Regions from separate parts of the Leclercia adecarboxylata genome, predicted to be linked through region 2. Evidence: predicted binding sites of a transcription regulator. Region 2 holds the regulator's gene; the other holds the start of a gene.
What was found. The regulator PhoB, encoded in region 2, activates phosphate uptake and scavenging genes when phosphate is short. The targets are predictions, from matches to a motif close to CTGTCATAAAACTGNCNNAT.
Positions count from the first base shown of each region.

Region 1: kdgR (DNA-binding transcriptional regulator KdgR) is a predicted target of PhoB. The motif match lies at 3,355-3,374, and genes of this name have one in related genera.

Region 1 is NZ_CP040889.1:5,095,644-5,103,436, reverse strand. Features, by position in the region: gene prc (carboxy terminal-processing peptidase) at 1-789, shown strand, start outside; gene htpX (protease HtpX) at 985-1,866, shown strand; gene FHN83_RS26130 (MFS transporter) at 1,914-3,287, opposite strand; gene kdgR (DNA-binding transcriptional regulator KdgR) at 3,466-4,257, shown strand; gene FHN83_RS26120 (YobH family protein) at 4,312-4,551, opposite strand; gene mgrB (PhoP/PhoQ regulator MgrB) at 4,710-4,853, shown strand; gene FHN83_RS26110 (YebO family protein) at 4,927-5,217, shown strand; gene FHN83_RS26105 (MBL fold metallo-hydrolase) at 5,237-6,226, shown strand; gene FHN83_RS26100 (DUF2627 domain-containing protein) at 6,754-6,897, shown strand; gene cspE (transcription antiterminator/RNA stability regulator CspE) at 6,910-7,119, shown strand; gene ftsI (peptidoglycan glycosyltransferase FtsI) at 7,339-7,793, shown strand, end outside.
Region 2 is NZ_CP040889.1:3,113,306-3,121,098, forward strand. Features, by position in the region: gene sbcC (exonuclease subunit SbcC) at 1-1,944, opposite strand, end outside; gene sbcD (exonuclease subunit SbcD) at 1,941-3,146, opposite strand; gene phoB (phosphate response regulator transcription factor PhoB) at 3,341-4,030, shown strand; gene phoR (phosphate regulon sensor histidine kinase PhoR) at 4,052-5,347, shown strand; gene brnQ (branched-chain amino acid transporter carrier protein BrnQ) at 5,757-7,076, shown strand; gene proY (proline-specific permease ProY) at 7,157-7,793, shown strand, end outside.

The DNA.
Region 1 (7,793 bases), 2.0 Mb from region 2:
GACAACAACGGTAAAGTGCGTGAAGACGCGGATACCGATGGCGTTGTGTACTATAAAGGCCCGCTGGTGGTGCTGGTCGATCGCTTCAGTGCCTCGGCGTCGGAGATCTTTGCCGCCGCGATGCAGGATTACAGCCGTGCATTGATTGTTGGCGAACCGACGTTCGGTAAAGGTACGGTGCAGCAGTACCGCTCCCTGAACCGCATTTACGATCAGATGCTGCGTCCGGAATGGCCAGCGCTGGGCTCGGTCCAGTACACCATTCAGAAGTTCTACCGCGTGAATGGCGGCAGTACCCAGCGGAAAGGCGTGACCCCGGATATCATCATGCCGACGGGTACCGAAGAGACGGAAACCGGTGAGAAGTTCGAAGACAACGCGTTGCCGTGGGATAGCGTGAACGCTGCCACCTACGTGAAGTCGGGCGACATGACCCAGTTTGGTCCGGCGCTGCTGAAGCAGCACGACGACCGCATCGCTAAAGATCCGGAGTTCCAGTACATCGTCAAGGATATTGCCCGTTTCAATGCCCTGAAGGCGAAACGCAATATCGTCTCTCTGAATTACGCGCAGCGTCTGAAAGAGAACGAAGAGGATGATGCGACACGTCTGGCGCGTATCAACGACCGCTTCAAACGTGAAGGTAAGCCAGTCCTTAAAAAGCTGGATGACCTGCCGAAGGATTACCAGGAGCCGGATCCGTATCTCGATGAGACGGTGAAAATCGCCATCGACCTGGCGAAACTGGAAAAAGACAAGCCTGCCGGTAACCCCGCTCCGGCAAAATAATCTCCCCCAACAGGCACAAGAAATTGTGCCTGTTTTTTTGTTAACCGCATTCTGCCGTCAGGCAGTCATTTCATTATGTAAAGTTGTGTCTTTCTGGTGACTTACGCCTCTCCAATCCTTGAAAATATGCGGAATACCCATACGATGTGGGTAATCGCATAGTGCGTTTTGTTAAACTGAGGTTAAAAGAATATTATGATGCGAATCGCGCTCTTCCTGCTCACCAACCTTGCGGTCATGGTGGTCTTCGGGGTGGTTCTCAGCCTGACAGGAATTCAGTCGAGCAGCGTTCAGGGTTTGTTGATTATGGCGCTGCTGTTTGGTTTTGGTGGCTCCTTTATCTCACTGCTGATGTCCAAGTGGATGGCACTTAAGTCCGTTGGCGGCGAGGTTATTGAGCAACCGCGTAACGATATGGAACAGTGGCTGATGACCACCGTTGCCAACCAGTCCCGTCAGGCAGGTATTGCCATGCCGCAGGTGGCGATTTATCACGCCCCGGATATTAACGCCTTCGCCACCGGTGCGCGTCGTGACGCCTCTCTGGTTGCGGTGAGCACCGGTCTGCTGCAGAACATGAGCCGTGATGAGGCGGAAGCAGTTATCGCCCATGAGATTAGCCACATTGCCAACGGCGATATGGTGACCATGACCCTGATTCAGGGTGTGGTGAACACCTTCGTTATCTTCATCTCGCGTATTATCGCCCAGATTGCCGCAGGCTTTATGGGTGGCGATCGTGAGGAAGGCGAGTCGAGCAACGGTAACCCGCTGATCTACTTTGCGGTTTCAATGGTACTGGAACTGGTATTTGGTATCCTGGCGAGCATCATCACCATGTGGTTCTCCCGTCACCGTGAGTTCCACGCTGATGCAGGTTCCGCCAAACTGGTTGGCCGTGAGAAGATGATTGCTGCGCTGCAGCGTCTGAAAACCAGCTACGAGCCGCAGGAAGCCTCCACCATGATGGCCTTCTGCATCAACGGTAAATCGAAATCGCTGAGCGAGCTGTTCATGTCTCACCCGCCGCTGGATAAGCGTATTGAAGCGCTGCGTAACGGTGAATACCTGAAGTAACAGCTTCGGCTGGATAATAAAAAAGCGCGTCTTTCGACGCGCTTTTTTTATGCCTGCGAACGAGGCTGGGTGACCCTGAGTCCGCTGATGATGGCCGCGACGGTGGCCAGCGTGCCGGCGGTCAACAGCGCCATGTGCGTGCCGCTTTGCCCGGCCAGGTTGAACATCAACGCTACCAGCGCCGCGCCGGTACTCTGTCCCAGCAGGCGGGCGGTGCCCAGCATCCCGCTTGCACCACCGCTGCGATGGCGGGGAGCGGCGGTGATAATGGTGTGGTTATTCGGCGACTGGAAGAGGCCAAAGCCTGCCCCACACAGCACCATGCGCCAGATGATATCCAGATCGTGAGGAGCTGCAGGCAGGAGGGCAAGCGCGAAAAGTCCTGTTGCCATCACCACCAACCCCAGCGCACCCAGTAATCCGGCATGTACCCGCTCAATCAGATAACCCGCCAGCGGCGCCATCACCATTGTTGCCAGCGGCCAGGGCGTTAACAGCAGACCCGTTTCCACTTCTGAGCGGCCAATGACGCTTTGCAGGAAGAAGGGCAGGGAAACCAGGGCCAGCATCTGCGCGCAGAATGAGCAGATGGAGGTACAGATAGAGAGCGAGAAGAGCGGAATACGCAACAGGTCCACCGGCAGTAACGGCACCGGCAGCGCCAGCTGACGACGCACGAAGAAGAAGCCGACCACCAGCAGCGCCACGACCTCGCCCGCTATCAACATAAGCGACTGGCCCTGGGCAAACCCGCTCAGGGCGGTGATCAGCAGGCCAAAGGTGAGGGCGTTCATCACCGCGCTCGGGAGGTCGAATTTGGGCATGCTGCTTTTCGGCCCGTTGGCGGGTAAAAAGCGCAGGGCGAACAGCAACGCCACGATCCCCAGCGGAACGTTGATTAGAAACAGCCACTGCCAGGAAGCTACGGAGAGGATCGCTGCGGCGATGGTCGGGCCCGCCGCAGACGACACGGCAACGATAAAGGAGTTAATCCCCATGCCCCGGCCCAGATGCCGCTGCGGGTAGATCAGACGAATCAACGCCGTATTCACGCTCATCAACGCTGCGCCGCCAAAGCCCTGCGCGATGCGCGCCAGGGTCAGCATGTGCAGCGTGTCCGAAAGGGCACAAAAGAGAGACGTCAGGGTAAATACCACCAGCCCGCACTGATAGACCCGGCGGTAACCAAACATATCCCCGAGAAATGAAAACGACAGCAGCGAGATGACAATGGCTATCTGGTAGGCGTTCACAATCCAGATCGAGCTGGCGGGGGAGGCATTCAGGTCGCTGGCAATAGTCGGGAGAGCCACGTTGGCGATGGCGCCATCCAGTACAGCCATTGAAATACCGATAATAATGGTCGCAATCGCACCATAGCGTTGCGGTATCGGCAGGCCGTCAGTGGGGGTTGTAGTCATGAGAATTAATTAGCATTGGAGGTTATTATTAACAGGGTAACGATATTATCACTGTTATTTCGGTTGTATGTCGCAGATTTGTAACCAGGTAAGCCAGGATTGATTGCAGCAACGCGGCTGCGAATTTATAATAAAAACCGGTTCTGAATTTTATAAAACACTTGCGTTGAGGTGATTAATGGCAATCGCGGATTTGGATAAACAGCCAGATTCTGTTTCATCCGTGTTAAAGGTGTTCGGCATCCTGCAGGCGCTTGGTGAAGAGCGCGAAATTGGTATTACTGAGCTGTCCCAGCGTGTGATGATGTCAAAAAGCACCGTTTATCGCTTTTTGCAGACCATGAAATCACTGGGTTATGTTGCACAGGAAGGGGAGTCAGAAAAGTACTCTCTGACCCTGAAGTTGTTTGAACTGGGCGCGCGCGCGCTACAGAACGTCGACCTGATCCGCAGCGCAGATATTCAGATGCGTGAACTGTCGCGTCTGACGAAAGAGACGGTGCACCTGGGGGCGCTGGATGAAGACAGTATCGTCTATATCCATAAAATCGACTCTATGTACAACTTGCGCATGTATTCACGCATTGGTCGTCGCAACCCGCTGTACAGTACCGCTATCGGTAAAGTCCTGCTGGCATGGCGCGACCGTGACGAAGTGAAGCAGATCCTCGAGAACGTGGAATACAAACGCAGCACCGAACGCACTATTACCACCACCGAGGAGCTGTTGCAGGTGCTGGATAAAGTGCGTGAGCAGGGTTATGGCGAAGATAACCAGGAGCAGGAAGAAGGCTTGCGCTGCATCGGCGTACCTGTCTTTGACCGTTTCGGTGTGGTGATCGCCGGCCTGAGTATCTCCTTCCCGACGCTGCGTTTCTCTGAAGAGCATCTGCACGAGTACGTAGAAATGCTGCACACGGCGGCGCGTAAGATTTCTGAGCAGATGGGTTACAACGACTATCCGTTCTGATTGTTAGCGCCATAAAAAAACGCTGCCTGATGGCGGCGTTTTTTGTGCACAGAATCAGCCGTTATCTATGACGGTCTCGGTTTTCCTCAGCAGCGGGCAGCGGGACAGCCCGATGAAGCCGCTGTCTGAATGAATATACTGCGCCGTGCTGATGCCACGCGCGGTAAGATACTGGCACTGAATGCCCAGCCCACCCGCATTCTCTTTACTGCCGGTCAGCACGCCGTAGCCTGCGAGCAGCAAACCCGTCCAGACGAGTGCTATAACAATCAATGTGCGAATAAAAAAGCGCATCATTACCTCATTTTTTGAATAACTGCCGCTTAGGGTAATCGATACAATCACTTTAACAAGTATATGATTCCGAAAGCATCGCCTTCACGTTACAGTTAGGCATGGTTTAAGTTGCGCATGATAACCTGGCATCAGGCAGTTAGGGTACGGAGAGTGGAGTGAAAAAAATACGCTGGGTTATTCTGGTCTTAGTGTTGCTGGCCTGTGTTTTACTCTGGACGCAGACCATTAATGTGATGTGCGATCAGGATGTACAGTTCTTTAGCGGTATTTGTTCTATCAATAAGTTTATCCCCTGGTAGCTGTCATTTTTATCGCAAATGATTTCCTTCCTTAACGCGAGTGGTAAAATGAGCGTTTTTATTGGGGGGTGAAATGGGTGAGTTAGTGAATTCCGGGATGTTCAGCGTGGCATCTCTGGCAATCTCGGTCGTGCTGCTGGTTGTGGGCCTGGTGCTGTGGTTTTTTGTGAATCGTGCAAGCTCCCGTACCAGCGAGCAGATTGAACTGCTGGAGAAGTTGGTCGACCTGCAGAAACGACAGAATGTCCTGCTGCGTCGTCTGTGCGAAGCCAATGAGCCGGAAGAGAAAGAAGCACCAAAAGCGCCAGAAGTGACGGCTGACAGCCAGGACGATGATTTTATTCGTCTGGTAGCCGAACGCTAATCCGTTAAGGGAGGTGTGTGTGGCCTGGAGTAATCCCTGGTATAACGCCTCCCTCGCGCATCATACCCCGCAGGGCTTTCGCAATACGAATGACTCTGGTCATCAACCCGGCGACGTTGAACGCTGGCGCAAAGAGCGCAAAGCTGCCGGATTGCCAAAACCCCCAGCAGAAGGCTACGACGCCTTTATCCGCCAGTGGTGGCAGCCTGTCACCTTGAATACCCTCGAAGAAGACGGTGCCTGGTGGCTGGGACACGCCAGCCTGCTGTTACGCCTGAGCGGAAAGTACATCCTTACCGATCCGGTCTTTTCCCGGCGCGCCTCGCCGGTATCCTTTGCCGGGCCGACACGAAAAACGCCTCCGGTAACGAGCGTCGCGACGCTACCGTCACTCGATGCCGTCGTCATTTCCCATAATCATTTTGATCATCTCGACTCCGCAACGGTGCGCCAGCTTTTGCGACGCTTCCCGCAGCTCACTTTTTTTGTGCCCTTAGGACTGGGCGCCTGGTGTCGCCGTCGGGGGGCGAAACAGGTTATTGAGCTGGACTGGTGGCAAAGCTACGTTTTCGAAGGGGTGGTGTTTACGGCGGTTCCCGCGCAGCACTGGAGCATGCGTAGCCTCTGGGATCGTAATCGCTCGTTATGGTGCGGCTGGGTCTTTGAAGGACAAAACCAGCGCTTCTGGTTCAGCGGCGATACCGGATATACCCCTGAGCTCCTGACCATCCCCGAACGGCTGGGAAAACTGGATACCGTTGCCATACCTGTAGGGGCGTACGCGCCACGTTGGTTCATGTCGGTGCATCATATGGATCCGCAGTCGGCGGTGGCGCTCTGGCAGCAGTTGGGCATGCCGCGGGCGATCCCGATCCACTGGGGCGTATTTGAACTGGCAGATGAATCCCTGGATGAGCCTGTAAAAGAGTTGGCTCAGGCACTTAAGAATATATCTTTACCCGGCGATAACTTTCAGCCTCTTCGTATTGGTCAATATTTATCCTTATAAACTATTATGCGTTCGCTTAGTACTTATTCTGTATTAAACCGACGCGGGTCATATTTTATTTTAATCGAAACGTTTTGATTGCCTTTTTTTGAAGCAGGTTCATAAAAATATCATTATTTTGGTGCATGGCGACTTTCAGGGTCAGGGTGTATATAACTTAAACAAGCGAAGCGATATAGTCTGTTTTTTTACTGATAAACAAATGCCTGCCGTTGCGATCAAATCAGCATAAGTTTTTACCAAATGTTCTAATGGAAATAGATGTTGCAGGAAATCCGCCTTGCTTGCTGGACGATACGAAGTTTTTGGTCTAAGGTAAAAAAGTCTTTGATAACAGCGTCTACCCTGACGGTCACTGATCGAGCAACATACGGGCCAGCTATACACATAAGTGGATTACTGTGCAGATTGTGGCAAATCAGTCCCTGAATTTGTGCGGCTGATCGAGACACGTTTAAAAATGGCTTGCCATTATTTAAGTTGTGTGTGATAACACGGTTTGGGTCAAACGAGGTACAGTTCTGTTTATGTGTGGCATTTTCAGTATAGAAGTCCTGAGTAAACACGTTGTCGTTGAATACCGCTTCTCTGCCGAACCTTATATTAGTGCCTCATGCAGTAATGTCTCAGTTTTATCTAGTGAATGCCCGCGGGCGAAGAAATCATTCTAAGGAATTTTGCAAATGGCAAAGATTAAAGGTCAAGTTAAGTGGTTCAACGAGTCTAAAGGTTTTGGTTTCATTACTCCTGCTGACGGCAGCAAAGATGTATTCGTACATTTCTCTGCAATCCAGGGTAACGGCTTCAAAACTCTGGCTGAAGGCCAGAACGTTGAGTTCGAAATTCAGGACGGCCAGAAAGGTCCGGCTGCTGTTAACGTAACCGCTATCTGATCGAACCCCTGCCTGATCTGAAGCGTTCCGACGTTTCAGTTGCAGAGATATAAAGCCTCGCGTATGCGGGGCTTTTTAATGCATGTTTTTCAAAGTGTTACCACATGCGTCTCTGTTAGCAGTTTGTTTCAAAGCTGCGAGAGTATTAGCATTGTTTTCACCCCTCCAGCTCATATTTGCCGTTAAATCAGGGCGTTGTTACCAACCCCTGGAGCCCTGGTGAAAAAGAAACCCGTCAACCCCGCAGCAAACTTCACTCCGTTACGTTTTGCTCTTCTCTGCATGGTCATTCTTGGTAGTCTGCTCTTTCTTCTGGGCCGCGTCGCCTGGCTGCAGATCGTCAAGCCCGACCCGCTGGTTAAGCAGGAGGACATGCGCTCGCTACGGGAAGTGGCGATTAACGCCCCCCGGGGAATGATAATGGACAGGGAAGGGCGGCCGCTGGCCGTGAGCGTGCCGGTGCAGGCGGTGTGGGCCGATCCCAAAACGGTGCTGGCAAAAGGGGGCGTCGGGTATGACGATCGCTGGCAGGCGCTAGCCAGTGCGCTGCATCTGTCGCTCCCCACGCTGGCGGCGCGTATCAATGGCAATCCGCACGGCCGGTTTATCTATCTCGCCCGCCAGGTCGACCCCTCTCAGGCTAAGTGGATCGAAAAGTTGCGGCTACCGGGGAT
Region 2 (7,793 bases):
GTTTTCCATCGCAGCGCGCGTTGCTAGAAGCTGCTGCTGGTAGAGTTGTTCCTGGGCTTCCTCTTCGTTCAGCTGGCTTTGCAGGGTCAGACGCTGGCTAAGCTGGTGGAGCTGCTGCTCGTACTGCTCCTGTTCAGCCAGCCAGGGAGCGATATCTTCCTGAATATTCAGGTTAACGTTCAGGGAACCACACACCGCCAGCCACTCTTTAGTGAGCGCTTGCTCTTCCTGCGAGAAGGTCTGCGCTTCGCTTGTTTCTCGCTGAAGCTGAGTATTGAGCGCATTCACCTGTCCGAGCACCAGCAGGCCTTCCTCTTTGAGAGCGGCGACCTCTTTTTCCATCGCATCCCGACGGCGCTGGTTTTCGGTGAGCACTAAGGCCTGGTACTGGGCAATCGCCGGATGCCCGGTGGAGCCGCAGAGCGGGCAGGGCTTCCCGGCTTCCAGTTCCGCCCGGTAGCTTTCCAGCTTTTTGATCTTCTCTTCCTGCTCACACAGGGTTTTGAGATCGAGATAGTGCTGGTTTTTCTCTTTGTACTGCTGACGGCGCAGCGTCAGGGTTTCGTTCAGTGTTGCCAGTTCACCCTGCGCCTTTTGCACGCTTTCGCCATTCTGGCGCAACCGCTGCTGCAGGGGCTGATAGCGGGCATGCAGGGTGGTCAGGCGCTGGCGTGCCCCGCGGGACTGGGTCTGGAGCGCCATCTCAGCGGCGGCCTGTTCCGCGCTGAGCGTCAGCGTGCTTTCCGGTAATCCGGCCAGCTTCTGGCGTAACTCCGTCAGACGCCGGGTCAGGGTCGCCATCTGCGTTTTGTCGCGGTTGAGCTGGGTAAAGTGCGCCCGCCAGCCGGCAATCTCCTGACTCCACTGGCGGAAGCGATCGTGTTCGGTGAGCCACTGGGTGAGCGCGTTCAGTTCGGTTTGCAGCTCATCGCGCGCGCGCAGGGCCCCGTTGCGAATGCGCGAGCGCAGCTCCACTCTGGACTGTAAGCGAGTATTCACCTCCTGCATCTGCTGCTCGGTTTGCGACAGAAGGGCAAGCTGCTCCTGCTGCCGCTCCCACTGCGGACGCAGCTGGGCCGCAGGCTGGGCCAGATGCAGCTTTTCCAGCTCGGGCATGGCGTCGGTCAGAGCCTGCTGCGCCTGCTGTTGGGCTGCCATCGACTGCTGTTGCTCACGCACAAGCTCATCGTGGCGGGTAAGCCATTGAAAATCTTTCTGTTGCGCCTGCTGCTGGGCCAGCAGCTGCGCTTCTTCGTCAGTAAGTACCTGCAAACCTTGCTGAAGCTGCTGCTGCTGTTCTTCACTGAGCAACACCACCCCGGCTGCCTGGGCCTGACGTTTCTCCAGCTCGCTGCGCGCCGCTTTATGTTTTTCAAATACCATAGCGGAAATCTGGCCGTAAATTTCCGTGCCGGTCAGCTCTTCCAGCAGTTCGGCGCGCTCTTTCGGTTTGGCGTTCAGGAAGGCGGCGAACTGTCCCTGAGATAAGAGCATTGAGCGGGTAAAGCGGTCGTAGTCGAGCCCGGTCAGGGAGGCGACCAGCTCCAGCTTGTCCTTTACTTTATCCGCCAGAATTTTGCCATCTTCACACTGGGCCAGCTCCACGCGGGGCACCTGCAGATTGCCGTCCGGCTGGTTACGCGCCCGGTTCTGGCTCCAGAAGGCACGATAGGCGATCCCTTTGACTTCAAACTCCACTTCGGCGAGGCACTCGGCGGTGTCGCGGGTCATCAGGTCGTTTTGCGACTGCGAGACCGTATTCAGGCGCGGCGTCTCGTGATAGAGCGCCAGGCAGATGGCGTCCAGCAGGGTGGTTTTACCCGCACCGGTCGGGCCGGTAATGGCAAACAGGCCATTGCTGAGGAAAGGCTCGGCGGTAAAGTCGATTTTCCATTCGCCCTTGAGGGAGTTGAGGTTTTTCAGGCGCAGGCTGAGAATTTTCATGCGTCATCCTCCTCATTGCTGAGGGCGTGGAGCGTGTGGCTGAACAGTTCGTTGAGCCGGGCACGCTGGGCATCATCCAGGGTTTCCTGTGCGAGGCGGCGCTCAAAAACTTCCTCCACCCGCAGCTCGCTGAGGGTTTCCCGCAGGCTGCTGGCCAGGCTCTTTTCGCGCTGCTCGCGGCTGCGGCGCACCAGCAGCACCTCCACCGGCAGATCTTCCGTCAGGTTCTGGATCTTGCGCTGCATGTCGTGCAGGTACTCATCGGTGGTGAGTTCGATATCCAGCCAGACGGGCGGCGTTTGTTCCACGCCGCGCCACTGCTCAAGCTGGGCGGTAATGGCCGCCAGATCGCCCTTCAGCACCGCCAGCGGCTGGGTAATGGGCACCTCAAGTGATTCGACGGCGCTAAGCTTACCCTGGTCGAAACTCACCAGATGCACGCATTTGCTTTTGCCGGTTTCATCAAAGCTGAGGGGAATAGGGGAGCCGCAGTAGCGAATATGCTCGCAGCCGCCAATCATCTGCGCCCGGTGGATGTGGCCCAGGGCGATATAGTCTGCCGCCGGGAAATGCTGGGCGGGAAAGGCATCCAGCGTACCGATATAGATGTCACGTACCGCGTCACTTTTACTGGCCCCGACGGTGGTGAGATGCCCGGTCGCGATAATCGGCAGCACGCTGTCGCCGCGAAGGGCGCAGGCCTGGGTATATTGATCGTCATAATAGTGGGTGATGGCTTTTAACAGCTGCTGCTGTTTCTCTGTCCCGGACAGACCCGCCTGGCTCTGCACCACGTCGCGCGGACGTAAAAAGGGGATTGGGCACAGCACCGCCCCGGGCGTGCCGTCGCGTCTGTTCAATATTTGCGGAGCATGGCCGGCGCTGGCGACCACGGTGGTATTCAAAAAAGCCAGGATCTCACGGGATTCATTCAACGTGGCGACGGAATCATGGTTGCCCGCTACTATCACCAGATGGCAGCCGGTTTTTTGCAGGTTCACCACGAAACGGTTATAGAGCTCGCGCGCATAGCTCGGCGGCGAGCCGGTATCGAAGATATCCCCGGCCACCAGGATGGCATCGACGTCCTGTGATTGCGCAGTCTCAAGCAGCCAGTTGAGGAACGCTTCATGTTCGGCGGCGCGGCTTTTGCTGTAAAAATTTTGTCCCAGATGCCAGTCCGAGGTGTGAAGTATGCGCATAACAGATCCGTGGCAAAAAAAGGTTAGCGGGATTATAAACTTTCAGGGTGACGAAGATAACCGTTACAATCGGGGCTGCCATAAAACAACGGCTTGCCATTATTAGCGGGTACGTTTTTCATAAATCTGTCATAAATCTGACGCATAATGACGCCGTATTACAAACATGTAACCTCAATAAGACAGGGCTAAGTATGGCGAGACGTATTCTGGTCGTAGAAGATGAAGCACCCATTCGCGAAATGGTCTGTTTCGTGCTCGAACAAAATGGCTTTCAACCGATAGAAGCCGAAGATTACGACAGCGCGGTGAATCAGCTCAACGAACCCTGGCCCGATCTGATCCTGCTTGACTGGATGTTGCCTGGCGGCTCTGGTCTGCAATTCATCAAATATATCAAACGTGAAGCGCTAACCCGCGATATCCCGGTGATGATGTTAACCGCCCGTGGCGAAGAGGAAGATCGCGTTCGTGGCCTGGAGACCGGCGCGGATGACTACATCACCAAACCCTTCTCCCCGAAAGAGCTGGTGGCACGCATTAAGGCCGTGATGCGACGTATTTCACCGATGGCGGTGGAAGAGGTGATTGAAATGCAGGGCCTGAGCCTGGATCCTACCTCGCACCGCGTGATGACCGGTGAAAACCCTCTTGATATGGGGCCGACCGAATTCAAACTGTTGCACTTCTTCATGACCCACCCGGAGCGCGTCTACAGCCGCGAGCAGTTGCTCAATAATGTCTGGGGCACTAACGTTTATGTTGAAGATCGAACGGTGGATGTTCACATTCGCCGTTTGCGTAAGGCACTCGAAACCAGCGGTCACGATCGCATGGTACAGACCGTCCGCGGCACGGGTTATCGTTTCTCCACCCGTTTCTGAACAATGACAGGAGTGTGACGCGTGCTGGAACGTCTGTCATGGAAAAGGCTCTGTTTTGAACTGATACTTTGCTGTATCCCGGCCCTGATCCTCGGGGCCTTAATCGGTTATTTACCCTGGTTTTTACTGGCAGCGGTCACAGGACTGCTGATCTGGCATTTCTGGAATTTGCTCCGCCTGTCATGGTGGCTGTGGGTTGACAGAAGTATGACGCCGCCGCCCGGCAGCGGAAGCTGGGAACCTCTTCTGTATGGCCTGCACCAGATGCAGATGCGTAATAAAAAACGCCGTCGTGAGCTGGGCAGTCTGATCAAACGCTTTCGCAGCGGCGCGGAATCGCTGCCGGATGCGGTGATACTCACCACCGAAGAGGGAACAATGTTCTGGTGCAACGGTCTGGCACAACAGCTGCTGGGCCTGCGCTGGCCGGATGATAACGGGCAAAACATTCTCAACCTGCTGCGTTATCCGGAGTTCACGCAGTATCTGAAAAAACGCGACTTCACCCGCCCGCATAATCTGGTGCTCAACAACGGTCGTCATCTGGAGATCCGCGTGATGCCCTACAGCGACAAACAGTGGCTGATGGTGGCGCGCGACGTGACGCAAATGCACCAGCTCGAAGGGGCGCGGCGCAACTTCTTCGCCAACGTCAGCCACGAATTACGCACCCCGCTGACGGTGCTGCAGGGCTATCTGGAGATGATGCAGGAGCAGACCCTGGAGGGTGCGCCGCGGGAAAAAGCGCTGCAGACCATGCGCGAGCAGACGCAACGCATGGAAGGCCTGGTGAAGCAGTTGCTGACCCTCTCGCGCATTGAGGCGGCTCCGACCCTGGCGCTGAATGAAACGATCGATGTGCCGATGATGCTGCGGATGTTAGAGCGCGAAGCGCAGACCTTAAGCCAGCAGCAGCACCAGCTTACCTTCGAGGTGGATAACACCCTGAAAGTGCGCGGCAGTAACGACGAGCTGCGCAGCGCGATCTCGAACCTGGTCTATAACGCGGTGAATCATACCCCCGCCGGGACCCACATCACCGTGCGCTGGCAGCATGTGCCCACGGGGGCGGAGTTCAGCGTTGAGGACAATGGCCCGGGGATCGGTCCGGAGCATATTCCTCGTCTGACCGAGCGTTTTTATCGGGTGGATAAAGCGCGTTCCCGGCAGACGGGCGGCAGCGGCCTGGGGCTGGCGATTGTTAAGCATGCCATCAATCACCACGACAGCCGTCTCGATATCGTCAGTACGCCGGGTAAGAGCACGCGTTTCAGCTTCGTGATCCCGGAACGTTTAATTGCCAGTAACAGCGCCTGACGGCGTCACTGTAATCAGATATTGCCACAGGCCAGCGTATGCTGGCCTGTTTGCTTTGCAGTCAACCGAAGCGCGGGTAAATTTTATACGCCTGTTGCTTTTTTGTTCGCATGATTAGCCATGAGTTTTTCTTATAAATGGTGTAATGTTCCACGCTCATCTTTCAGGCTGGCATATTGTTCTGGTTTTCAGATCCCATATTGCCTTTAAACGTTATAAGCGTTTAAATTGCCCCCCTGATATCGTCGGACAGACTGTATTTGCGTGGTAAATCGAAAAACTATTCTTCTCCACGCCGGTAGGAAAGCATTTCCCGCTGAGGTTGCACATTTTTTCCGCTGTTTTGTTCCGCAACGGATAGCGAAAAATTCAACGTTTTCAACACCACATCCACAGGCAGTAAGGTTTTATGACCCATCAATTGAAATCGCGCGATATCATCGCGCTGGGCTTTATGACATTTGCGCTGTTCGTTGGCGCTGGCAACATCATCTTTCCTCCCATGGTTGGCTTACAGGCGGGTGAACACGTCTGGACGGCGGCTATTGGCTTTTTAATTACCGCCGTAGGTCTGCCGGTACTGACCGTCGTTGCGCTGGCGAAAGTTGGCGGCGGCGTTGACAGCCTCAGCGCGCCGATTGGCAAGGTGGCCGGGGTGATGCTGGCCGTGGTCTGCTACCTGGCGATCGGCCCGCTGTTCGCGACGCCGCGTACCGCGACCGTCTCCTTCGAAGTGGGGATTGCCCCGCTGACCGGCGACGGCCCGCTGCCGCTGTTTATCTACAGCCTGGTTTACTTCGCCATCGTGATTCTGGTGTCGCTCTATCCGGGCAAGCTGCTGGATACCGTGGGTAACTTCCTGGCACCAATGAAGATCCTGGCGCTGGTGGTACTGGCTGTTGCGGCGATTATCTGGCCTGCCGGCCCGCTGAGCTCCGCGACCGAAGCGTACCAGAATGCGGCATTCTCTAACGGATTTGTGAACGGCTATCTGACCATGGATACGCTGGGCGCGATGGCGTTCGGTATCGTGATCGTTAACGCTGCGCGTTCCCGCGGCGTGACCGAAGCGCGTCTGCTGACCCGTTACACCGTCTGGGCTGGCCTGATGGCGGGCGCAGGGCTGGCGCTGCTCTATCTGGCGCTGTTCCGTCTCGGTTCCGACAGCAGCGTGCTGGTTGACCAGGGCGCTAACGGTGCGGCAATCCTGCATGCGTACGTTCAGCACACCTTTGGTGGCGCGGGAAGCATGATGCTGGCTATCCTGATCTTCCTGGCCTGTCTGGTGACGGCGGTTGGTCTGACCTGTGCCTGTGCAGAGTTCTTTGCCCAGTACGTGCCGCTCTCTTACCGCACGCTGGTGTTTATCCTGGGCGGCTTCTCCATGGCGGTGTCGAACCTCGGTCTGAGCCACCTGATTCAGGTCTCCATTCCGGTGTTGACCACCATCTACCCGCCGTGCATCGTGCTGGTCGTGCTGAGCTTCACCCGCGGCTGGTGGAACAATTCCACACGAATTATCGCGCCGGCCATGTTTATCAGTCTGCTTTTTGGTATGCTTGACGGCATTAAGGCATCTGCTATCAGCGCCATTCTGCCTGCCTGGACACAGCGTCTGCCGCTGTCCGAACAGGGTCTGGCGTGGTTGATGCCTACCGTTGTTGCACTGGTACTGGCAATTATCTGGGATCGTGCTGCAGGGCGTCAGGTTACATCGAACGCGCACTAATCAACGGCTGAATGTTTAACCACGGGGCGTAATGCCCCGTGGTTTTTTGTTTTTTTTAGTCTGAAATGGCATGACAACAAATGGAAAGCACTAACAAACTCAAGCGTGGATTGAGCGCCCGTCACATCCGCTTTATGGCGCTGGGTTCTGCAATCGGTACTGGTCTTTTTTATGGCTCGGCAGATGCCATCAAAATGGCCGGTCCCAGCGTTCTGCTGGCGTATCTTATCGGCGGTGTTGCCGCTTACATCATCATGCGTGCGCTGGGGGAGATGTCGGTACATAACCCGTCAGCCAGCTCCTTCTCCCGCTATGCGCAAGAAAACTTAGGCCCGCTTGCTGGCTATATCACCGGCTGGACCTACTGCTTCGAAATCCTGATTGTCGCTATCGCCGACGTAACGGCGTTCGGCATTTATATGGGCGTCTGGTTCCCGACCGTGCCGCACTGGATCTGGGTGCTCAGCGTGGTGCTGATCATCTGCGCCATCAACCTGATGAGCGTGAAGGTGTTTGGCGAGCTGGAGTTCTGGTTCTCCTTCTTTAAAGTCGCCACCATTATCATCATGATTGCTGCCGGTATCGGCATCATTATCTGGGGTATCGGCAACGGCGGAGAGCCGACCGGGATCCACAATCTGTGGAGCAACGGCGGTTTCTTCAGTAACGGCTGGATAGGCATGGTGATGTCGCTGCAGATGGTGATGTTTGCCTACG